Regions from separate parts of the Paenibacillus sp. 01L418 genome, predicted to be linked through region 4. Evidence: riboswitches for the same ligand, from Rfam matches in the RefSeq annotation. Region 4 holds a riboswitch; each other region holds the start of a gene.

What was found. A riboswitch is a leader RNA that binds a small molecule or an ion and turns the genes downstream of it on or off. The one in region 4 is predicted to bind cyclic di-GMP.
Region 1: it holds a riboswitch for cyclic di-GMP, as region 4 does, so the genes downstream of both, AC1DSE_RS21830 (EAL domain-containing protein) here and AC1DSE_RS22865 (transglutaminase-like domain-containing protein) in region 4, are expected to answer to the same signal.
Region 2: it holds a riboswitch for cyclic di-GMP, as region 4 does, so the genes downstream of both, AC1DSE_RS27605 (methyl-accepting chemotaxis protein) here and AC1DSE_RS22865 (transglutaminase-like domain-containing protein) in region 4, are expected to answer to the same signal.
Region 3: it holds a riboswitch for cyclic di-GMP, as region 4 does, so the genes downstream of both, AC1DSE_RS03160 (SpaA isopeptide-forming pilin-related protein) here and AC1DSE_RS22865 (transglutaminase-like domain-containing protein) in region 4, are expected to answer to the same signal.

What each region holds. Positions count from the first base shown of each region.
Region 1 is NZ_JBFTSN010000218.1:17-4,181, forward strand. It holds partial or broken gene AC1DSE_RS21830 (EAL domain-containing protein) at 1-2,814, opposite strand, end outside; cyclic di-GMP riboswitch class I at 2,899-2,984, opposite strand; gene AC1DSE_RS21835 (metallophosphoesterase) at 3,101-4,165, opposite strand, start outside.
Region 2 is NZ_JBFTSN010000361.1:227-3,750, forward strand. It holds partial or broken gene AC1DSE_RS27600 (ATP-binding protein) at 1-413, opposite strand, end outside; gene AC1DSE_RS27605 (methyl-accepting chemotaxis protein) at 577-2,334, opposite strand; cyclic di-GMP riboswitch class I at 2,420-2,504, opposite strand; gene AC1DSE_RS27610 (DUF1836 domain-containing protein) at 2,577-3,347, opposite strand.
Region 3 is NZ_JBFTSN010000012.1:3,359-7,523, forward strand. It holds gene AC1DSE_RS03155 (response regulator) at 1-394, shown strand, start outside; gene AC1DSE_RS03160 (SpaA isopeptide-forming pilin-related protein) at 560-2,149, opposite strand; cyclic di-GMP riboswitch class II at 2,181-2,264, opposite strand; gene AC1DSE_RS03165 (hypothetical protein) at 2,510-2,971, shown strand; gene AC1DSE_RS03170 (ATP-dependent helicase ComFA) at 3,166-4,165, shown strand, end outside.
Region 4 is NZ_JBFTSN010000238.1:5,631-9,795, forward strand. It holds partial or broken gene AC1DSE_RS22850 (tRNA-dihydrouridine synthase) at 1-53, shown strand, start outside; gene greA (transcription elongation factor GreA) at 473-949, shown strand; gene lysS (lysine--tRNA ligase) at 1,118-2,638, shown strand; cyclic di-GMP riboswitch class I at 2,805-2,883, shown strand; cyclic di-GMP riboswitch class I at 2,933-3,011, shown strand; gene AC1DSE_RS22865 (transglutaminase-like domain-containing protein) at 3,024-3,833, shown strand; partial or broken rRNA gene AC1DSE_RS22870 (16S ribosomal RNA) at 4,151-4,165, shown strand, end outside.

The DNA.
Region 1 (4,165 bases), on a different contig from region 4:
ATTAAGCGTATTGACGAGCTCATCCTGCTGCTTTTCTTTTAATTGAAATTGCACACCATATTCATAAATGTCTTTGCCCAGTTCATTGTACCAGACGATAAATCCGAATAGCACATACATTTGATTAAGAATTTTCGTCTTAAACATCAAGAGAATATCGCTGTTAACGGGCAACTTCACACCAACAATAAACCGGAGCCCGCCTGGTCCGATGTTTCGAACAAACACCTCTGTACTCCCAAGCTTCACACTGCTACCTTTGAACATCGTAATGGTCATCTCTGCCAATAGACAATGCTTCAAATCGATTCGAAAGCTTTTTCTCCGATTAACGAGCACCTCTTTACTTGGCATAAATAAAGCAGGCTCTTTACAAGATCTTCGGCTCAAAAGTTGTACGATGCTGTCCGGCTCTACTGGACGACTGAAATAATAACCTTGGATTTCATCGCATCGCTGCTCGCGTAAATAGTTGAACTGCTCCTTCGTTTCAACACCTTCGGCCACCACCTGCATGCCCAGTTCGCCAGCCAATTGAATAATGCATTCAATAATGCTTTTATTTCTACGATCCGTCATCAACTCCTCGATAAATGACCGATCAATTTTGATCGTATCGAGTGCCAAGCGCTTCAATAAATAAAGAGAGGAATAGCCGGTTCCAAAATCATCAAGCGATACTTTGATTTTTCTTTTCTTCAGCTCCAGCAGCAATTCAGTCACCGCATTCTCATTGCTAATAAAGGAGCTTTCCGTTATTTCAATTTCCAATCGATCTTGGGAAATTCCTGTCTCCTCGATGATCTGATCGATGGTATGCAATATATTTTGCTGAAGAAGCTGCTGCACCGAAAAGTTAACCGACAGCGTAACCGAAGGCAGGCCTAAGCTCTGCCACCGTTTATGCTGCATACAGGCTTCGCGAAGCACCCATTCTCCTATCGATACAATAAGCCCCGTTTCCTCTGCGATCGGTATGAATTCAGACGGAGCAACCAATCCCCAATCCGGATGATTCCAGCGCAGCAGCGCCTCAACGCCAACAATTTCCATCGTTTGCGAATGTACGCGAGGCATATAATGAAGGAACAGCTCTCCTCTTTCCTGCGCTTTACGCAAATCATTGCTGAGTGAAAATAATTTGAATGATTGCACATTTAAAGAAGCGGAATAGCACTGTGATTGGTTGCTGCCTCTGGACTTCGCATGATAAAGAGCCGCATTCGCATTTTTCATCAACTGCTCCACCGAGCTCCCATCGCCAGGCGATTGACTGATTCCAATACTTGCAGTTACATTCAGCTCATATCCTTCTATCAAAAATTGCTCATTGATAAGCCTAATAATAGTAGCTGCCATATCCTTAATTTCGTTTTGCTGCTTTACATCAGCTATAATAATTGCAAATTCGTCTCCGCCAAGTCGGAATACGGTTTGGCCATCACGTAAATTGCTCATCAATCGGAAGGCGATTTGTTTCAGCAGCTCATCCCCAATCGGATGCCCCAGCGTATCATTTACATATTTGAAACGATCCACGTCAATCAGCATGATCGCCAGCCTCTGCTTAAAATACTCGCTTACCCTTAGCTGCTTATCTAGCTGGTCTTCAAACATTCTGCGATTTGGCATCTCCGTTAAATAATCGTGGTAAGCCAAATATTGATTTAATTCCTCAGCCTTGCTTCGATCCGTAATATCAAGGACTACGCCAACGATCGCTTGCTCACCCATATTTGACACTTGATTATAGTGCACTTCGCAATGAATATTCGTCCCATCTTGTTTAATGGCTCTGTGGCAGAAATTAGATAAAGACTGCCCCTCCTGTAACTTCGTTAGCTGATTAACGACGGCTTCACGGTCTGAGGGATGAATCGTCTGTATAATATCCATACCGATCAAGGAGTCATAACCGAACATTTTATTGAGCTGATCATTTGAATAAACGAAGTTGTTTTTCTGCGCGACAAAAATACCGACAATGGATTGCTCGACAATACTGCGGTATTTTAATTCGGTCTCAGTCAACGACTGCTCAATCATTTTTTGCTGCGTAATATCCTTGGCAATGCCGTAGACACCGATAAGCTTTTTATTAATAATGATTGGAATATTGGTCACATTAAATTCGACCGTTTGCCCTGTTCTCGTAATGCCTGTCGTATCATAGTTTTGAGGATTCAGCGTCTTGACCGTTTGCTCAAAATATTGAATCGTTTTATCCAGCGCTGCGGCATCTACAAATTTATGAAAACTATCATTAATAATTTCCTCTTTCGTATATCCAAAAAGTTGCTCAAGCACTGAATTGCATGACAAAAAACGCCCTTGTGCGTCTAAAGAAAAGACAGCATCAGGATTGTTTTCAAATATCGATTTATAAAGCTGCTCTTCTAGTGTGAGGCGATGCTGTATTTTTTTATTTTCCGTAACATCCTGAATCATGCCTATCGTCAACAATATCTCGTTTTCGGCATTCCGTATGAACGTAATGTTTTCCACCACATGTCTAACTTCACCGCCCTGACGAACGATTCTGTACTCGGAAACGCTTTCCTTTTTTGATTCAATTGCAAGGTGGAACTGCTCATTAACGCGCTCACGATCTTCGGGATGCACGAACTCAAAAAATTGTTCAATCGTCATCGAGAAATCAGATTTCATACCATATATTTCGAACATTTGATTCGACCAGGATGCTTCTCTGCGAATATGGTCAAACTCCCAGTAGCCTAAATTAGCTAACTTTTGAACAATATTAAAACTACCAACATTAACATTGCCATTAAAACGTTTAATCATTTGTTTCATTGCTAAATATCCCCTCTTATTCATAACGTAGGCGGTAACCTGAAGTTTTTAAGGAGAGGATATAGGTATGTTATCACTCATCCTTTTGGCAACCCAGCCACCTTTGGAAATTTCCTTTAGGCCTGTTGGCTTTGCGTCATTGTCTTTCGACAACTTTGCTTTTTACTAGGACTTTTTACATATACCAGTATTCCATATTATTCCGATATATACCATAACCAATTTCATAATAGGTCGAATGATGTAGAAAAACCTCCCATTTTGGGAGGTTTGGTATATTGATGATTTACAATCTAGGATCTATTTCCTTCTCTTTGGCAACCTCAAACAAAAGATTCGCAACAGCCGCTTGATATCCATCGTTTTCTGGAGCAATTTCAGCAAAAGGAATCGCCAGCATATGCTGTCCTAGCCGGTACTCGTTAAATGATGTACGAAGCTTTTGCGTAATATTTTTTTGCTTGATGAGCTTATTGTACTTGTGCGGAAATCTATAATCATAACCGTAAATAATAGACATGTATTCCTTATTGCGCACTTTCATATAGGGAACCGTGTACGGCTGAGGCATCTCCGGCTTAATCACGACACCTTCCATATGATTGTCTACCGTAAGCGTGTAGAAATATTTTTCTGCAAGCTCATAGCTCTCCGCATCAGACAGAACAAGCGTGATGAATGGATCGTCAGAGAGGAAACGATACATCTCCGAGGTTTTCCACGCTGGCAGCTGCTCGCTTCCGTCTACGTATACGATTTTGAGCAGCGAAAATGGCTTGTATTCAAGCTCCCCAGCCTCGGCATACAGCTCCAGCTGCCTCTTATACGTTTCATATGCTTTGATATGCTCATCAATTGGCCTGTTTTTCTCAAGAATAGAATGAACATGTTTAAAGTTTTGGTAGACGGCTAGGCCATATTTCTCATTAATAGCCCCTTTGCTAAGGTGAAACTGATCCTTTTCAAAACCACTTTCCTTGAAATCATGCGCAAGCTTTCCGAACGCTTCCTCGAATCCATTCGCCTTCAGGAATGCAAGCTCTGTCTCAAGCCCCTTCTCAATTGGCTTAAACTGCTTTTCGATGAGACCTTCTCCCAGCGCCTCCCATGGCAAAAGCTCGCCATCCAGCAGAAGCATCGATATATCGTTTTCCTTCATGTAGCTTCCGAATCTTTGCAGCAGTCGCTCATAAACAGCGGTTAGGTCAACCTTATTTATTTTGTACCCATTGCGGCTCACTGCAAAACATTGCTCGATATCTGCATGCAAATAAACATTGCAGCGTGATCCCATATATTTGGGCTGCAGCACGACCTCTTTAACACCGCGCTCCATAAAATAGTTCAGCCC
Region 2 (3,524 bases), on a different contig from region 4:
TACGTGCCGTCTGGCCGCCCGCGCCATTCTAAAGTATCGCCTTCTAGAGCGGAGCGGGTAATAACAACGATTTCGCCGCTCACTACGAAGCAGGACAGCAAACCCACGCCAAATTGTCCAATATAGTCATCTGCTGAATCCATTTCGTCACGCTTGGAGGTACTTCCGATTTGAGCCAAGAAAAGCTGGATTTCGGATTCGGACAAGCCTATCCCATTATCGTGAACGGCAATCGTTCGAGAACCGTAAATTTCAACTGTTACGCGTGCATCAAAACGATGTCCAAGCCGTTTGCGTGCTGTAATCGCATCAACGCCATTTTGCAGCAATTCCCTAATGAACACGCCTGGGCTAGAATATAAATGCTTTGAGAGAAGCTCGATCATCCCTTGTAAATTAACTTGAAAGTTCATTTCGCTCATCCTGTCTCCCATAGTGGATCTGTTTTTTATTGGTCTATTCCATTCATTGATTCGGCATTATACTCGCTTATCCTTCTTTATTTGCACAAAGAGGCAGGCAGCACCCAAATCCTATGGATGCTGCCTGCCTCACTCGATTATCATTTATTGTTGCTTACACTTTGAAAACAGATGCTTTCTCCTTCAAATCCTGCGAGGAAAGTGAAAGCTTCTCCGCAAGCGTGCGCAAATCATCGGATATATCATTTTGCTTAACTGAAAGCTCGCTCATATGTTCCATTTTCCCATTCACTTCTGAAGACGTCGTCAATAGCTTGTCTACTGCAGACACGATATGAGACATGCCTGTTGTAATTTCACTAATTGCCGTAGAAATCTCGCTCACTTGATCTGACAGCATGCTGCTTTGTGATTCCAATGCTTGGAATGTGCTGCTTGCGGTTTCGGATGCTTGACGAGTCGTGTTAATAACATTCGCGAAGCTGCCGATCGTGCGGCTGCTTGCTGCCACATCGCTTTGTATGAGTGTCAGCTCCTTCGTGATCTGCTTCGAGATCATATCGGTCTGACTGGACAGCTTGCGGATCTCATCAGCGACAACTGCGAACCCTCTGCCATGCTCACCCGCTCTTGCCGATTCAATGGATGCGTTCAGTGACAACAAATTCGTCTGTGTGTTCAAATCCTGAATGCCGTTCAAAAACTTAGCTACATTGTTATATCGTTCATTCATCGTTTCGAAAGCTTCAGTTAGCTTTGAGAACTGGTCTACTGTTTCATTTACCATCGAGACCACGCCAGCCATCTGCTGCGTGCCGTTATGAGATGATTGCTTCATATTTTGCATATCATTGTTTATGTATTCACTCGACGCAGCAATTTGCTGAGAGCTTGCTGAGATTTCTTCCGTAACTGCCGAAATGGATGAAGCATCGTCATACTGCGACAGCAACACTTTTCTGCCCAGCTCCACTTGGCCATTTACATCCTCTGATGCTTTTCGATTAATACCAATCATATTATCCATATTATTCGAAATGTGGAGCACAGATTCGCTCACTTCAAGCGTAGCTTTAATCGTTTCTCGCAGCTGATCGCCCATATTAGCCAAAGCGTGGTCAAGATCGCCAAATTCGTCAGAGCGAACGAGTTTTTCTTGACTTGTAAAATCATTATTGCCATACTGCTTAATTCTTTTTGTAATGCCTACAAGTCCTGTTCTAATCGATTGTGAGATGACAAAAATCATAATAGCAGGAAGAATAGCTAGCAAAATGACATTTATAAGCACAATAAGGTTCGCACTGGATATGTCTTTATCGAGAAGCTTCTGCGTCGCGTTAGCGTCTGCGGTCAAACGCTCGTGCATTGTATCGTTGGAATAACTTAGAATGACGGTATATACGCTTATTAGATTGCTTATGCGGAGCGATTTCTCATCTGATGATAATCCACTCACATCTGTATTCGTCACTTTCAAGTTATCTAATGCAAGCTTAAGAACATTAACCTGATTCGCATAATAAGGACCATCTTCCGTTGCAGGCGGATATTTCTTATCCATATCGATAAGCTGTTTCTCTAATTCATCGATGTTGGCAGGCATCGTTTCCAAATCCTTCATGATCAGCGTTGCATCGCTTTTGCCATTTTCAATGGCATCTACCATTAGAAGCATCACTTTCAGCAGCCTATTCGATATACCTTGATAATTGCGTTCAGCACGCTGCAATTCCTCTGAGCCTTCGACTGAGGTTGCTACTGAATGATTTTGAAAATAAATCAAAACGCCCGAGCCTACATTAAAAAGTGTGATGATTGCGGTAACAAGCAATAATTTGCTCGTTATTTTCTTCAAACTCAATTTCTTAAACAGTATTTTTGCTCTCTCTATCCTATCCTTAAAAACCATCCTGCTTGCTCTCTCCTCTGTCTCCTGAAAACAAAAAAAGCTATCCAGCCACAGGAGGCGGACAGCTCAGTTAGCTTATTATCCTTCCGGCGGTCTGGCAGCCATAGTGCGTACACCTTAGGCCCATAACTTTGCGTCCTTGTCTTTCAACAAGTTTGCCTTTTTCAGTTTGTCTATTTTGTAGTTTACAACTTAAACCAGTATAGGACTATTTAGTGAATTTGTCATCCCTTGAACCATATTTATTCTGTGGCTAAAAATAAGGTTGCATTGCAATAACGCCTTGCTAACGAATGAAAATAGGAGGTTTGGATGGAAATAACCGCAACGAGCAAAATATTTCGCACCGCTTCCCATTGTTTTTCCGTTAAATTCGGCAATCTGCTTGCAAATTGATTCGCTGAAGAGCGAATGACATGCTCTGTCAATAAATCTTGATGCGGATTTTCCTTCAAATGACCGGAAATGTCGAGCAGTTGATCGTTATTCGCATCTAGCTCCTCAAACATACTGGTATAAGATGCATATAATTCAATAGGCCCAACTAAATCGTCTGCTTCATCCTCTGGTTTCTTGAATACGATCTCAAAAAGCTTGCGTATTGATTCAAAATCAAGATTTGACTTTAAATCATCAATAATGAATAATAACGCAGCTTGGTTCAGAGAATATTTTTTCCCAGCTTTCGGACAATCGAAATAAGGTTTGAAATCTCGCTTTACCCAGTTTTGCATGGAGGTAATCGACAGATTCGAATATTCGATTAGTTGGCCCAACGCAGCAATTTCATGTAGTGAAAAGCCTTTAATCTCATTTCCTTTAATGAGCTTTTCAATAATTGGAGGCAGCAGCGTAGACATAAATGCAGGCAGTCCCGTGCCTTTCTCCAAGTCACATTGATGCGTTTTGGTCCATGCGGCTTGCAGCACTTGCAGTGGCTTCAAATTATACTTTCCGTCCAGAGCCAGCAGCAAGCAAGCCATCTCTTTTCGAGTAAGCGTAAAGGACTCCATATCGCTTCCTCCTCGCGCATTCGTCTTGCATTCCTATATTACAAGTTCATATGAACTCATCATATGCCGGAGAATGACGCTTGTAAAGGCTCGAAAATCAATGAGAATAAGCCTTTCATTCTCGTTAAATCGCTTTTAAAGCGCGTATAAGGCTGTTACCGTTGGATATGGCATTTG
Region 3 (4,165 bases), on a different contig from region 4:
TCTGAAGGATATGGAGGCAGAATCGCTAATTAACGCCATTCGTTCCGTTGTCCAAGGTCATGCCTATATCCATCCTAAAGTGACAGGTAAGCTTATTAACCAGCTTCGCCGTATGACGTATTTGGATGAGATGGGAATTGTCTCAGGTGCTGCAGCTGCTCAGGAACCGGGAGTTAAGTTCGTTGCTGGCGATGAAAGCCCATTAACACGCCGTGAGGCAGAGGTGTTAAGGCTTATGGCAGAGGGCAAGAGCAATAAGCTTATTGGAGAGTTTTTATTCATTAGCGAAAAGACGGTTAAAAACCATGTGAGCAGCATTTTGCAAAAGATGGAAGTTGATGACCGTACGCAAGCTGTTATCCAATCGATCAAATATGGATGGGTTACCCTGTAGTAGCCTTTTTGATCATTACTTACATATCGAGCAAACCCCCGTATCGGTTGATACGGGGGTTTTTGTTTGCATAAAAGGTTGCCTTGCGATGGTTGTGTAAAAGAAAAACACTCCTAAGCTGTATAAAACCAGCCTAAGAGTGCGTGGTGAAACATATAATCTTAACTATTTTCTTTGTTTTTGTCTGCGAAGAGAAATGAATCCCGCTGAAAGGGCAAATGCCCCGATGAGATAATAAGGAACCGGACTGCTTTCGCCTGTTTTTGGCAGAGTAGCAAGCGGGACTTGATCTTCATCTACAGCAACAACAGGATCGATTGGCGGCTCGCCTTCTCCACCTTCAGTAACTCCTCCAACAGGTGGATCTTCATCATCAATTTCAACAATAGGTGTTGCTTCAGGTGATGATGTAGGTGTTGTCGTTACTGTAGTTGTTGCAGTAGGCGTGTTGTTAGGCGTGATCACAGGTGTGGAAGGTGGTGTATTGTTAGGTGTACTCTCAGGTGTAGGAGTTGGTGTAGCTGTAGGCGTGCTCTCAGGTGTAGGAGTTGGTGTAGCTGTAGGTGTGCTCTCAGGTGTAGGAGTTGGTGTAGCTGTAGGCGTGCTCTCAGGTGTAGGAGTTGGTGTAGCTGTAGGCGTGCTCTCAGGTGTAGAAGTTGGAGTAGCAGTAGGTGTCGATGACGGTGTTGGAGTAGGCGTAGAGCAGGTTTCGCCTTCATTCACAAGCGAAAGCTCTTTCTCCTTGCCCCAATGGATCTTCAGCGTATTAGGTACAGCTTGTGGATCAGTTGGGTTGACGAGCTCCGTATTCGTTGAAAAGCTTACGGAACCTTTTCCAGGTATTACGCCGTTTCCTGTTTGAGTGGAATTCGGAATTTCCCATGAATAAGAAACCTCGATGTCACTCTCGTTGCTTACTTTCCATGTTCTTGTTTTATTTGGATCGGCGGAGCAGGCTGTTTCAAGTTTGAGCTTAGCCGTATTGATAACTGCTTTTTGCACAGAGTTATCTGTGGTTACTACGATCTGCTGGGTAGCCACTAAATCGGTGGTAAAGCCATCTAAGGTTAATTCTTTTAGTGTATAGGTACCGATAGGCAATTCGTTGAATTGCAAAATACCGTCACTATTGGTAACACCGCTTTTGACTAATTTACCGTCTTTCCAAAGCTCGAAGGTAATGCCTGCATGTGGAGCGCCCTCGACATCATTTAAATGTTTATTGATGATGATACTACCCGTACAGCTGTTCGAAAGCTTTAGATTCCATGCTAAAATTTTGTCACCATGAGCGCCGGGACCTAATGTCTTAATTAAATCTCCGCTATAGATATCTAATTGATAAGGCAAGCATCTTGGAATGTTAATCGTAACGGAGTAAGTACCTGCTTTTGGATATATAATAGACTGTCCCTCAAAAAATGTTTGCTTGTTGTATGGAATGGTTGTATCGCCGGGTCCAGGTGCCCAGTCAGCAGGGCCTTCATAGCCGGAGAAGCTGACTCTAACACAATCTTTTAACGTCTGGAACGTAGCGGTAGCTGTTCCGTTATTATTGACTACGATATTGGAATGCGTGGCAATGACATCCTTGCGATCCGATGAGTACTGTGGACAGCTATTCTCATCTACGAGTGCTGCAGCATTCGTACCTTGATTGCTATCACCTTCGGCCATGGCAATGGAACTAAGCGACAACGAAAAAATTAATAACAGAGCCAGGGCTAAACTGATTTTTTTCCTAAAATAACGCATCTTTCACTCTCCTCTTAGATACGTAGTGGGGTTCCAAGAGGGCCGGTTACACTACTAGCTCCATATAATCCAAGTGTCCAATTGTAGATTATACTTCATCGCTTCCCTAGTTATTTTGATTGTGAAAATCCACTCTCCCTTTCTATATGCGTGCACCGGTTAGATATGCATGCTTTCATATTAAAATGATAACATGTATTGGAAATTGCTCAAGGGTGTTTCTTTGTCAGAAAATGACTAATAATCATCATAAAGCAGAATATATTTTTGGCATAACACACATTTTGTCACCTTGTCCCTTGATTGCGGAACCAGTGGGCTCTTCATGGCATATAGTGTCACAAAGAGGAGGTGGCCGCCATGTTTGAACTTCTACTTCTTGTTATTGGCTGTTATGCTTTGGCTGCATTGTCGGTGCATCTGGCGTATCGAATTTGGCGAGGGCGCCAGCAATCCAGCAAGCATTATGTGCTCGTAGCTGACGTTCAGCAAAACAATATGGAATGGTATGTACGTTCGCTGTTTTCTTTCTCTCGGCGAATGGGGAAAAATGTTCGTTTGACGATCGTAGATCAAGGGGTTACAGAGGAGACACTGGCTATTGTTGAACGATTAGCTAGAAGGGGCGATGAGGTCAGGATTCACTCTAATGGATCTAATCCGTTGTCTGGAAGCGAAGACGGTAAGCGCTCTCAAACAGAGGGTGTGGATGGAACTCAGCTGCTGTGGCTGCTTCAAGCAGAAGGAGTTGTGTCGCTTTCTGATCATGCGGTGCTAATTGATTTGCAAAATCCGACAGATTTGTCGAAAATGCCATTTTAGTATATACTCTACGGTAATGAAATAGTCGGAGTGAAGCACACTCAATAACGCAAATGCGTTGTTGGGTGTGCTTTTTTTTGTTTACCGTGCTTGCCAACATCATTCTCCTTTTGTCTGGGAAGGGAGAGGCTATAGTTAACTTAACAGATGAATAATGAAATCAGTTCTATAAAGTGTCGAGGGAGCGAATAGAGATGAAGGCACAATTGTATGTTGTGAAAGTGAATGGATGCTGGCAGGCTCGACTTACCATCAAGGCAATGGTGGATAAATACTTCTGGATGCATGGAGCGTTTGGTGAAGCGGGATTCTTGAACAACGAGATCGCAGAGGAGGGATGGCTGCTAAAAGAAGAACTGCCGCTCGGGGATGCGTGCGTTGCAGTGGAGCTTTGGGATGCGGCTATAAAACGTGGCAGTGTCGGCAGAAACGGTGCGAGTAAAAGCTTAAATGAAGGAGGACGAAATACTGATTATGAGGCGATTGAGTTATTGGCCGCATGTGCGGAGGAAGCAAAAGCTGATGGGGCGAGTGGAGATGCAGCAGCTGGCGGGTTGAATAGTAGTAATCAGAAATCTAGCGAGCTGGAGAGAAATTATCGGAAATACAGTGGTGGAGTAGAGCAAGCAGTTCATAATGGCAAGATTAGTTTGGGGAGTCGTTGGCGCTTTTTGGGTAGTCGAGGGAAGCGGAAAGGAGCGTTGGCGATAGAGAGGCTTTTTGGTTTAGTGGAGAGGTGGGAGAAGGTAAGGGGCGCTGTGGTTGGGGAAATCGGAGGAGAAGCGATTGCGAATAATGGTGAAAAGCGTAGCAGCGCTAAGGGTTTGGGTGGCGAGGAGGCGGGAGTTTATAGCGCTGAAGAGCTGGGAGAGTTTGCGGCAGGAGCGAAGCTTGCCGCGGGTATGCTGCAGGGACGTGCGCTTTTGCGAAGCGAGGCGCACGCCCTGTTGTCTAGCGCAAGCTGTCCCGGTGCCGCGTCAAGCTGGAGAGAATTGCTCCAGCTTGCTTCGCTGCTCGGGCAGGTGCGCCTGAGCGGATCAATAGCCGCCGTGGGTGGCGGGCGATTGGACGCTTTGGGGCGCCGCAGGCGGGAGCGCAGCTGTTTGCGCTGTGGGAGCGGCGAGGCGCAAATGCACCGCACGGCATGTGCAGCGTGCGGGCGGCACTGCGCCTATTGCATGGCGTGCATTGGGA
Region 4 (4,165 bases):
ACGTTTTCTCACCAGAGGATGCAAAAAGGCTGCTCGAACATACCGGCTGTGATCCGATGGTAGCGATTTTGGAAAACTACGTCCACTCGCTTGGAGAGGACGAAGAATTCCAAGCTGTCAGTGCTGTTTCAGCAATGAAGCGGGTTCTGCAGAAGTAGACGCTTACTAAAATACAAATAGATCGGTTATGCGATTTACCCCGTAACGGGAGCGAGCCGACACCATTCGACAAAAGCCGCTATCATGCGGCTTCTGCTCTACATTTCAGAAATGAAACGGTTTCAATGGGTCGTCTGGCTTTGATTGACATTCAGGGTAACTTTGCAATATAATCGTGCAATATAATCTAACGAAGACATCAAGAGCGCTTCAAACAACAGTTGGTATGAGGAATAAGAAGCGTAATATATTAGGTAACAGTGAATTCATACAAGGTATGAAAAATTAGTCACATGACAGGAGAATCGGAAAGATGAACGATAAGCAAATCATTCTGACTCAAGAAGGGCTGCGAAAGCTCGAAGATGAATTAGAGAACCTAAAGTCGGTCAAGCGTCGTGAAGTAGCTGAACGTATTAAAGTAGCAATTGGCTATGGTGATATAAGCGAAAACTCGGAATATGAAGATGCGAAGAATGAGCAAGCATTTATCGAAGGCCGCGTTCTTACCCTTGAGAAAATGTTGCGCAATGCGCGTATTATAAATAATGACGATATTGATATTGATACCGTGAGCATCGGTTCGATCGTAACGGTTGAGGATATGGAGTATGGCGACACAATGGATTATTCCATTGTTGGTACAGCGGAAGCCGATCCTTTGCAAAACAAGATTTCAAATGAAAGCCCGGTTGGTAAAGCGATTTTAGGCAAGAAAAAAGGCACCGTTGTCGAAGTTAGCGTACCAGTCGGCATTATTCAATACAAAATTCTCGATATCAAAAAATAATGTTTGCTATGAGCGGTTCAAAAAGCTTCCTTGTAGGAAGCTTTTTGAACGTTTAAAATATAAGAACGTATATTACAGGTCTATACATTGCTTATATTTTATTGCGAAACGAGATTTTGCTGCATGAATCCGGTGACAGCTGCTTGCTTTTGCCGAATGATCAAGGAGATGAAAGAAGTGGAACAAGAAAACAATGAACAGCAGGAGCTAAGTGAGCTCTTGCAAATTCGCAGAAACAAATTGGACGAGCTTAGAGGGTTAGGTGTGGATCCATTCGGCCGAAAGTTCGAACGCACTCATAACGCCAAAGATATTGTACAAGCCTATGAAGGGCTCAGCAAAGAAGAAATAGAAGAAAAAGCGGTTGAAGTGCGTATTGCTGGCCGTATTATGCAGAAACGCGGCATGGGCAAAGCGGGTTTTGCTACGATTCAAGATTTGAGCGGCAAGGTTCAAATTTATGTTCGTAAAGATTCCGTTGAAGAGCATAAGTTTGCAGCTTTTGACTTGCTGGATATCGGTGACATCATTGGCGTAGTAGGCGTTGTATTCAAAACGAATACAGGCGAAGTCTCTGTCAAAGCGCGTGATATTGAAGTTTTGACAAAGTCGCTTCTTCCATTGCCTGATAAATATCATGGCTTGAAAGACGTAGAGCTTCGTTATCGTCAGCGTTATGTTGACCTTATCGTGAATCCCGACGTCCAACAAACCTTTATTACTCGTTCCAAAATCATTCAATCCATGCGTCGCTACCTAGATTCCCGCGGGTATTTAGAAGTAGAAACACCAACGCTGCATTCCATTGCAGGCGGTGCTGCAGCACGCCCTTTCGAAACGCATCATAATGCGCTGGACATGCAGCTCTACATGCGTATTGCAATCGAGCTTCATTTGAAGCGACTGATTGTAGGCGGATTGGAGAAAGTATATGAGATCGGCCGTGTATACCGGAATGAGGGGATTTCGACTCGCCACAATCCAGAGTTTACAATGATTGAGCTTTACGAGGCTTATGCGGATTACAAGGATATTATGGCATTGACAGAGAATGTCATCGCACATATTGCGCAAGAGGTTCTTGGAACAACGAAAATCACTTATCAAGGCCAAGAAATTGATTTGACACCTCAGTGGCGCCGTGTCAGCATGGTTGAGCTTGTCAAAGAAACGACTGGCGTAGATTTCGGCGTGGAAATGAGCGACGAGGAAGCCCATCGTTTGGCGAAAGAACACAAAGTTGCCGTTGATCCGCATATGACGTTTGGTCATATTCTCAACGCTTTCTTTGAACAGTTCGGTGAGCACACGCTTATTCAGCCAACCTTTGTTACAGGACATCCGGTTGCTATTTCGCCGCTTGCTAAGAAGAGCGAAGCAGATCCACGCTTCACCGATCGTTTTGAGCTATTCATCGTAGCACGTGAGCATGCTAATGCATTTACGGAGCTTAACGATCCGATTGATCAGCGTGAGCGTTTCGAGTCGCAGCTTGTTGAGCGTGAGCATGGAAATGACGAGGCGCATGAGATGGATGAAGACTTTATCCGCGCTCTGGAATACGGCATGCCGCCAACAGGCGGACTAGGAATCGGTATCGACCGATTGATCATGCTTCTAACAGATGCTCCATCTATTCGTGATGTACTGTTGTTCCCTCATATGAGAGATCAGCGTTCTGCTGAATAAGAAAGAAACAAGGAACCGTTTGGCTTTTAGCAGCCAACGGTTCTTTTTTTCTAATATCGAGAATTTGCAACAACAATCCTTAAAAACATTCAAATTATGATTGATATTGTAGTACAATCTATTGATTTGCTAGATTCATATGGTAGAATAGAACTAATAAAGCGCTACACGATAACGGCAAACCTATCGAAAGGTAGGGACGCAAAGCTAAAGGGCCTTCCGTATGATGGCAGCCAGCTACCGAATGAACAGGCTTTTTTTGTTTTTATAGGGAAATTCATCACATAGCGCTTCACACGATAATGGCAAACCTATCGAAAGGTAGGGACGCAAAGCTAAAGGGCCTTCCGTAAGATGGCAGCCAGCTACCGAAGGGAGTATATTCATGCGTAAATTTATGTTAGTCATCGCAGCTTTTGTTCTTTTTGCATCCATCCATGTAACGGTCGTTCAGGCAAATGAAGCGGACTCTTCTGATTGGCTCAATACGGGGAATTTAGATAAAGGTGTTGTCTCCGTACAATATGCAGTGAACACTAAAGTGAAAACGAAGCTTATGATCGCAAAAGGCGCATCAAACTATACATATAATCTAACCGGCGGAAAAACAGCTGAGAAGTTTCCATTGCAGCTTGGCAATGGCGAATATACGATATCTGTTCTAGAGAATACAACAGGCAACAAATACAAACTGGCGAAGAAAGAAACGGTGACGCTTGATTTGAAAGACAACAAGGTTTTGTACTTGAATTCCATCCAGAACATTGACTGGTCGAATGCGAGCAGCGCCATCGTCAAGGCAAAAGAATTAGCGAGCAATAAAAAAACGGATATGGAGAAAGTAAAGGCAATCTACGAGTATATTATTACGAATGTAAGTTATGATAATCAATTAGCTGCTAATCTGTCAGTTGATTACCTCCCCAATATTGATCGCACATTTAAATCGAGAAAGGATATCTGCTACGGATACGCTTCATTGTTTGCGGCAATGCTGCGGAGCGTGGATATCCCTACGAAGCTCTTGATGGGACAATCTACTTATGTGGATGTTTATCATGCTTGGAACGAAGTGTACTTGGATGGGAAATGGGTTACGATTGATACGACAGTTGATGCGGGTCTAAAGAAGGGCAAGAAAAAGTATGAGCTTATCAAGGATGCAGCTCAATATACAGTTACAAAAACATATTAGAAGTTATACGAGCTTGCGGAAATCGCAGAGCTCGTTTTTTTATGTCTTTCTTCAATATAGGTGAGGAGGAAGCGAAGCAACGATTGCGCAATTAGAAGGCAAATAGGAGTGTTGAAAACTTTTTCGTAAATAATAAAAAAAACACTTGCAATGCTATATACGCCTATGATATATTATCTAGGTCGCCAACGAGATACACGGTCGACGAGAGAGAAAAGATTGCTCTTTGAAAACTGAACAACGAGTAATAACTGCCTCGCAAATCCTTCGGGATAAGCGAAAAAAGCGATAAAAAAGTAATGAGCATTTCAAACACCAATTTGGAGAGTTTG